Regions from separate parts of the Burkholderia latens genome, predicted to be linked through region 2. Evidence: riboswitches for the same ligand, from Rfam matches in the RefSeq annotation. Region 2 holds a riboswitch; the other holds the start of a gene.
The links. A riboswitch is a leader RNA that binds a small molecule or an ion and turns the genes downstream of it on or off. The one in region 2 is predicted to bind cobalamin.
Positions count from the first base shown of each region.

Region 1 (4,205 bases), on a different replicon from region 2:
GGTGAACAGCGCCGGCAGCGCCATCACCGACCAGAACGACATGCCGCCCTGCACCTGCGTCGCCGAAATGCCGAACAGCGCGATTTCGGTCGCGGTATCGAAGCCGAAGCCGAACAGGAAGCCGACCGGATACAGGTGCCAGCTGCGCGACACGAGGCGAAACAGCGGCCGGAACAGGCGCGCGAGCACCCCGCGCCGGTTCATCATCATGTCGAGATCGGCATCGACGATCGCCTCGCCGCGGCGGGCCGCGCGAAACGTCCGGTACACGGAGATCAGGATCAGCAGGTTTGCGGCCGCGAGCACCAGCAGGAAGAATGCCGACACGCTCGTGCTGATCACGCCGCCCCAGGTCTTCATGCTTTCGAAGCGCGCAAGCGACGCCGCAGTCAGCGCAACCGCCACCGACATCACGATCACCACGGTCGAGTGGCCGAGCGAGAAGAACAGGCCCGCGCCGAGCGGGCTGCGGCCTTCCTGCATCAGCTTGCGCGTAACGTTGTCGATCGCGGCGATATGGTCGGCATCGACCGCGTGGCGCAGCCCGAACACGTACGCGAGCAGCGCGGTGCCCAGCAGCACGGGCTGGTCGCGAAACGCGACGAAGGCCCAGATCCACGCGGCGACGTTGAACGTCGCGAGCAGCGCGTAGATCGCGACGATTTTGCCGCGCAGCCCGGACGGGCTGTCGTTGAACAGGCGGAAGAACGAGTCGAGCATGATGCTCCTTTGCGAACGGTCGACATGGTGAATGCCAACACGGCTGCCGCGTGCCCTGCCCGCGCCGCCTGCCGCTCGCCGCGCCGGCCCGCGCATGCATGCTGCTGGCGGATCGGCGGACGAAGCGGGAAACGTTCGGACGTCTGGGCGTACTGCGGCCGTGGACGATGCGCCGCCTCCCCGCGGCGCTGAACCCAACGTCCTGGCCGGTATCCGGGCTGACGAACACGCCGCTTCGCCTTCCCGGATGCGCGGCATCCAGTGGCGGTCGTCCGCATGCGGCAGGCATGCGGCGAAGCGGCGCTGCGTCGCGCTGCGCGCGACGCGTTCGCTTACCGTTGCGGGGGCAGCACAGGTTGGCTCGACTGCGGTGCAGGCAGGCTCCCTGTTTCCCGTTTAACTGCGCACGCCGGAGCGGCACGCGCGAGCACCAAAACGCGTGCGAGTGTAGGCGGCGGTGCGGGGAGCGTCAAGGCGCATCGGGCGCCGGCGCGGCGCCCGGCATGGCAGCCCGCCGCGCCGCGGGCCGGCTGCGACGCCCGCGCGGCGGTTCGCGCGGGCCGGACGCTGTGCTATCGTATGCGCCGCGTTCGGTGCTCGCGCCCGCCCTCCGGCGAGCGCAGTTAAACGGGAAACAGGAGGCGGAAAGCCGCCCGGCCTGTGCTGTCCCCGCAACGGTACGCCGCCCGCGCGCCGCGGTTCCCCCGCACGCGCCCAGGCCGCCCGCGATGCCACTGCCCTCCGGGGCGGGAAGGCTGCGGCCTGGCAAGCGGCCAGCCCGGATACCGGCCGACGCAAGGGGCGCGCCAACGGCGCGCCGAACGCCCTGTCCGCGAGGGACGGACAGGGTGCGCATTCCGCCCGCGCGTGCGCGGGTTTCGCCGATCCGCCATGCCCTGCCTGCCCGCCGGCCGCCGATGTGCCGCTCGCTGTCCCGTTCCCACCGCTACCGCACGGTGCGCGCCGTGCCGCGCCCGATGAGCCGCGCGTGGCTTGTGGGCGCCGGCCCCGGCGACGCCGATCTGCTCACGCTGAAGGCCGTGCGCGCGATCGCCGCGGCCGACGTGCTGCTGGTCGACGATCTCGTGAACCCCGACTTATTGCGCCACGCGCGCGCCGACGCGCGCATCGAACACGTCGGCAAGCGCGGCGGTCATGCGTCGACGCCGCAAGACGCGATCGTCGCCGCGATGCTCGCGCACCTGCGCGCGGGCCGCAGCGTCGCGCGGCTCAAGGGCGGCGACCCGTTCGTGTTCGGCCGCGGCGGCGAAGAATTGCTCGCGCTCGGTGCCGCCGGTTACCCGGTCGAGGTCGTAAACGGCATCACGGCCGGTATCGCCGCACCGGCCGCGCTCGGCATTCCGGTCACGCATCGCGGCGACGCCCAGGGCGTGATCTTCGTCACGGGGCACGGTGCGGGCGCCGACGAACCCGATTGGCGCGCGCTCGCCGCGACGCGAATGACGATCGTGATCTACATGGGCATTCGTCGCCTCGACGCGATCGCGGCGGCGCTGCGCGACGGCGGCATCGCCGGCGACACGCCGTGCGCGGCGATCGAGAATGCGACGCGCGACGGGCAGCGGCACGTGCTCGCGACGCTCGATACGATCGTCGAACGCGTGAGTGCGACCGGCATCGGGTCGCCCGCGATCGTCGTGATCGGCCGCGTTGCCGCGCTCGCCGACGAGCCGGCCGTGCGCGCCGCGCTCGGCGCGCGTGCATGATGCGCGTCGCGCTCGGCATCGGTTTCCGCGCGAACGCGAGTGCCGCGCAACTCGATGCCGCGATTCGCGCGGCGCTCGCGCAGCATCCGGACGTCGAGCCGGCCATCGTCGCGACACTCGCCGACAAGGCGCGCGCCCGGGCGCTGCGCACGCTGTGCGCGCGGCGCGGCTGGCCGCTCGTCGCATTCGACGCGGCGCAGCTCGCGCTGTGCGCGTCACCCGCGTTGAGCCGCCCGTCGGCCGCCGCCGTTGCGCGCTTCGGCGTGACCGGCGTGGCCGAGCCGTGCGCGCAGCTCGCGGCGCCGGCCGGCCGGCTGCTCGGCCCCAAATCCATCGTGGGCGGCGTGACGGTCGCGCTCGCCGGCCCGCTCTGAACTTTTGTTTCGCTTTCGACAGGACGACTCCGATGAAGACCGATGCCGAATCCCATCAGCGGATGACCGAGCGCCGCCGCGCCGGCCATGAAAAAAAACAGGCGGCCGCCACTCAGGAAAAGGGCCTGCTGATCGTCAACACCGGCAACGGCAAGGGCAAGAGCACGGCCGCGTTCGGGATGGCCGTGCGCGTGCTCGGCCACGGGATGCGCCTCGGCGTCGTGCAGTTCATCAAGGGCGCGCTGCACACGTCCGAGCGTGACTTCCTCGGCGCGCTTGCGCAATGCGACTTCGTGACGATGGGCGACGGCTACACGTGGAATACGCAGAACCGCGACGCCGACATCGCGACCGCGCGCAAGGGCTGGGACGAGGCGCGCCGGATGATCGAAAGCGGCGAGTACCGGATGGTGATCCTCGACGAGCTGAACACCGTGCTGAAGTATGAATATCTGCCGCTCGACGAAGTGCTCGCGACGCTGGTCGCGAGACCGGCGTCGGTGCACGTCGTCGTCACCGGCAGGCATGCGCCCGATGCGCTGATCGACGCGGCCGACCTCGTCACCGAGATGCGGCTCGTCAAGCATCCGTACAAGGAACAAGGCGTGAAAGCACAGCCCGGCGTGGAGTTCTGACCGATGCCGGCCTGCCCCGCGCTGTTCGTGAGCGCGCCCGCGTCCGGCCAGGGCAAGACGTCGGTCACGGCCGGCCTCGCGCGGCTGCACCGCCGGCTCGGCCGCCGCGTGCGCGTGTTCAAGACCGGGCCGGACTTTCTCGATCCGATGCTGCTCGAACGCGCAAGCGGCGCGCCCGTGCATGCGCTCGATCTCGGAATGGTCGGTGAAGCCGGCTGCCGCTCGCTCCTTGCCGACGCCGCATACGACGCGGACCTGATCCTGATCGAAGGCGTGATGGGGCTGTTCGACGGCACGCCGAGCAGCGCCGACCTCGCGGTCGCATTCGGCGTGCCGGTCGTCGCGGTCATTTCCGCGAAGGCGATGGCGCAGACGTTCGCGGCGATCGCGTTCGGGCTTGCGCGGTTCCGGCCGGGCCTGCCGTTTCACGGCGTGCTGGCGAACCGCGTCGGCTCGCCGCGGCATGCGCAGCTGTTGCAGCAGGCGTTACCCGGCGACTTGCGCTGGCTCGGGCACGTGCCGGCCGATGCGGGGATCGCGCTGCCGGAACGGCATCTCGGCCTGCACCAGCCGGCCGACATCGCCGACCTCGATGCGCGGCTCGAGCGCGCGGCAGATGTGCTCGCCGGGACGGCGCTCGCCGACTTGCCCCCCGCCGTCACGTTCGCCGAACCGGACGTTGCCGCGCCGCTGCCGCGCGCGCTCGCCGGCAAGCGGATCGCGATCGCGCGGGATGCGGCGTTCTCGTT
Region 1 covers NZ_CP013435.1:1,743,569-1,747,773, reverse strand. Annotated here, with positions in the region: gene WK25_RS08145 (HoxN/HupN/NixA family nickel/cobalt transporter) at 1-720, opposite strand, end outside; cobalamin riboswitch at 907-1,170, opposite strand; cobalamin riboswitch at 1,344-1,508, shown strand; gene cobA (uroporphyrinogen-III C-methyltransferase) at 1,698-2,447, shown strand; gene WK25_RS08135 (cobalamin biosynthesis protein) at 2,444-2,821, shown strand; gene cobO (cob(I)yrinic acid a,c-diamide adenosyltransferase) at 2,854-3,456, shown strand; gene WK25_RS08125 (cobyrinate a,c-diamide synthase) at 3,460-4,205, shown strand, end outside.
Region 1: another riboswitch for cobalamin. It lies ahead of cobA (uroporphyrinogen-III C-methyltransferase); the one in region 2 lies ahead of WK25_RS24825 (TonB-dependent receptor domain-containing protein).

Region 2 (4,205 bases):
CCGCGAAGAGCACGTCGGTCGGGATCAAGGATTCGAGCGGCCGCTACGTGGCCGCGTTGTGCCTGAACGCGGACATCACGCTGTTCCGCGGCTTCCAGGGAATGCTGAACCAGTTCTGCAGCATCGACGGCGTGCCGGTCGCGGAAACGCTCGATCCGGCCGGCGCGGATGCGATCCGGCAACGCATCGACGCATTCGCTACGCGCCTCGCGACCACACCGCGCGAATTGAAGACCGATCAGCGCCGTGCGCTGATGCAGACGCTGAAGGCGGACGGTTTCCTCGACGTGCGCCGCGCGATGGAGATCGTGTCGCAGCATCTCGGCGTATCGCGCGCCACCGTATACAACGATGCAAAATGACGCGTGCCCTCGGGCCGCCCCGCTTACCTGTTGACTGACCTTCCGACGAGCGACTCATGCACACTCCGCCCCTCCCTACCTATGACGACGTCGCGGCCGCCGCGACACGGCTCGAAGGCCACGCGCACCGCACGCCCGTGATGACGTCGCGGACGATCGACGAAGCGCTCGGCGCGAAGGTTTTCTTCAAGTGCGAAAACCTGCAGCGCATGGGTGCGTTCAAGTTCCGCGGCGCATTCAACGCGCTGTCGCGCTTCGACGCAGCGCAGCGCCGACATGGCGTCGTCGCGTTCTCGTCGGGCAACCATGCGCAGGCGATCGCGCTGTCGGCGCGCATCCTCGGCATCCCGGCGACGATCGTGATGCCGCAGGACGCGCCGGCCGCGAAAATGGCCGCGACACGCGGCTACGGCGGCAACGTCGTCACATACGACCGCTATACCGAGGACCGCGAGCAGATCGGCCGCGAACTCGCGGAGCGGCACGGGCTCACGTTGATCCCGCCGTACGACCACCCTGACGTAATCGCGGGCCAGGGGACGGCCGCGAAGGAGTTGTTCGACGAAGCCGGTCCGCTCGACGCAGTGTTCACGCCGCTTGGCGGCGGCGGCCTGCTGTCCGGCACGGCGCTCGCGACGCGCGCGCTGTCGCCGCACGCGAAGCTGTACGGCGTCGAGCCGGAAGCCGGCAACGACGGGCAGCAATCGTTCCGGTCCGGGTCGATCGTCCACATCGACACGCCGCGCACGATCGCCGACGGCGCGCAAACGCAGCACCTCGGCAACCTGACGTTCCCGATCCTGCGCCGCGACGTCGACGACATCCTGACCGCGACCGACGCGGAACTCGTCGACTGCATGCGCTTTTTCGCAACCCGCATGAAGCTGGTCGTCGAGCCGACCGGCTGCCTGTCGTTCGCGGCCGCGCGCCGGATGAAGGACGAACTGAGAGGCAAGCGCGTGGGCATCGTGATCAGCGGCGGCAACGTCGATCTCGAGAACTTCTGCGCGCTCGTCTCGGCGCACGCATGACCGGCGCGGCGCGCCGATGACGCGATGAAGCCCGCGTCGTCCGTGCGCCGCCGCTCCTTTACGCCGCGTTAAGTTTCGCGCCCTACACTGATTGCATCATCCCGCAGTCGGTCGTGAAGAAGGAGCCATCATGAACACGCACGCGATCGTCGCCGCCGCTCTCGCGACAGCGTCCATGCCGACGTTCGCTCAACCGCATGTCGCGTCATCCGTTTTTTCCGCCGCGGCGCCGCGCGACCACGTCGAGCAGGCTGCCGGTCACTCATCCGCAGGCCTCGTGCTCGCGAAGATCGATCAGAACAATTCGCCGCCCGATCGCGGCGGCGATCCTGGGGGCCGCGCGCACGCCGGCATGCATATGTAGTGCTGCAGCCGCCGACGCGCCGTTTCATCAGACATGAAACGCGCGCTGCACGCGCAAAAGAACGGTTGTGGGAAGCGTTGCCCGCACACTGACGTTTTTTCGCACCCCGTTCCCACCGGCAATTGACGCGCGCAAGCGCTCGCCATTACGCTTGCGCGCTGATGGTTCCCGACAACGGGATTAAAAGGGAACGCAGGGAGGCCATGCCTCGAATCTGCGGCTGCCCCCGCAACTGTAAGCGGCGAATCCGCGCCACCGCACGCCACTGGGATACCGGGAAGGCAGGCGCGCATAACGACCCGCGAGCCAGGAGACCTGCCATCGACCCGAGGTCCAAGCAGCCGCACCGGGCGGGGTGTCCCGGCGCGCCAGGCACCGCCTTTGGCGGTTGCCCCCGTTGCATGGACGGCCCGACCTCAGGACCCTTCAGATGTCCATTCTTTTCGTAATCGCTTGCGCGCCGCAGGCGTTGCACCGGCGCGTCGCCCGCCCACGCGGTCGAGGCGCGCCCATGTTCGGCGCCGCGGCACCGGCGTCGCCCGGCGCGTGGCCCACGCACGATGACGACACGCGGCGCCCACGCCGTCACATTCCGCGATGATGCGCCAGCCCGCCGCGCGCGCCGCCGCGCGCCCCGCTTACGCTCGCCGTACCCGCAACACGATCACGTTTCGCTGCCTCATGAACCTTCGCCACTTTCTCGCCACGTCCGCCGCCACCGCGCTGCTGGCTCCGCTTGCCCACGCCGCCGGCGACGCGGCGCCCGCACAGCCGTCGCCGTCCGCGGACGCCCCCACCCTGCCGACGATCAGCGTGACCGACACGCGGCACCTGCCAGAGTCGTTCGATCAGCGCTATGCGACGACGCAGGTGCTCACGCGCGCCGATCTCGAGCGGCTGTCGCCGAGCGATCCGAGCATCACGCAGGCGCTGGCGACGTTGCCGGGCGTGACCGTGTCGCAGAGCGGCGGCCCGGGCTCGTCCGCGTCGGTGAGCATCCGCGGCTCGTCCGCGAGCCAGGTTGCCGTATTCATCGACGGAATCCGGATCGGCTCGCCGACCACCGGCGTCGCGCCATGGGCAGACCTGCCGACCGAAGCATTCGAGCGCGTCGAGGTGATTTCGGGGCCGGCGGCCGCATCGTTCGGCGCGAACGCGATGGGCGGCGTCGTGCAGTTGTTCACGCGCCGCGCGGCCGGCCAGCCGAACCAGACCACGGCGTCGTTCGGCGGCGGCTCGAACAAGACCTTCGACACGCAGCTGCGCACGTCGGGCACCGTGCCGTCGACCGGGCCGCTCGCCGCGCTCGGCGGGCTCACGTATGCGCTCGGCCTGCACGACTACAACACGGCCGGCATCGATTCGACGCGGCCCGTGCTGCCGTACCACGAGAACGGCCGCAACCCGTATCACGCACAGGATCTCGACGCGCGTCTCGGCTACGCGCGCGACAACTGGTCGGTGTCGACGTTCGCGCTGTATCACCGCTCCGACCTGTCGTTCGACAATGCCGGCTTTGCGAACCGCGAGCTCGATCATCAGCTGACGACCGGCATCGCGTTCCATCTCGACATCACGCCCGACACGCAGTTCGACCAGTCGTTCGGTTTTGCGAACGACCGCCAGTTCCTGTACGCGAGCGATCCGGCCATCCCGACCGACCAGATCAACTCGCAGCGCATCAGCACGTCGACGTCGCTCACGCACCAGGAGCGCGGCCTCCATCTGTTCGGCCTGCCGCTGTCGGGTGAGACGAAGCTCGCGTACGACTTTACGCGCGAACAGGCGTTCCTGCCGGTCGACGTGCCGGACGGCGTGCCGACCCGCAACGATTCCGCATTCTCGCTGCATCAATCGGCCACGCTCGGCAGCGTGACGATGTTCGTCGCGGGCCGTCACGAAATCATCGCGGGGAAAGCGGTAAACACCGGCAACGCGGCGCTTTCGTGGGCGATCACGCCGGTGTACACGGCGCGCGTGTCTTATGGCAACGCGTTCCGCCTGCCGTCATTCAACGACCTGTACTACCCCGGCTATGGCAATCCGGACCTGAATCCGGAGCGCAGCAATACGGTCGAGGCCGCGCTCGACGCGAACACCGCGTACGGCACGTTCAGCGCCGCGATCTACGACACGCGCGTGAGCAACCTGATCGCGTACAACCCCGCGACGTTCTCGCCGATCAACATCGGCCGCGCGCATATCCGCGGAATCGATCTGTCGTACAAGGGCGCGATCGGCCGTTCGACGCCCGTCAGCGTCGCGATCGGGATTCTGAATCCGCAGGACGAAACCAACGACAGCTGGTTGAGCCGCCGGCCGCGGCAGACCGTCAGCGTCAACATCGACCACACGTGGGACGAGCTGAAGCTGCACGCGCTGAGCACGGGCGCGTCGCTGACCTACGGCGGCACGACGTTCGACAACCCGGCCAACACGATGTATCTG
Region 2 covers NZ_CP013438.1:1,235,399-1,239,603, forward strand. Annotated here, with positions in the region: gene WK25_RS24810 (helix-turn-helix transcriptional regulator) at 1-362, shown strand, start outside; gene WK25_RS24815 (threo-3-hydroxy-L-aspartate ammonia-lyase) at 419-1,393, shown strand; gene WK25_RS24820 (hypothetical protein) at 1,524-1,757, shown strand; cobalamin riboswitch at 1,903-2,095, shown strand; gene WK25_RS24825 (TonB-dependent receptor domain-containing protein) at 2,439-4,205, shown strand, end outside.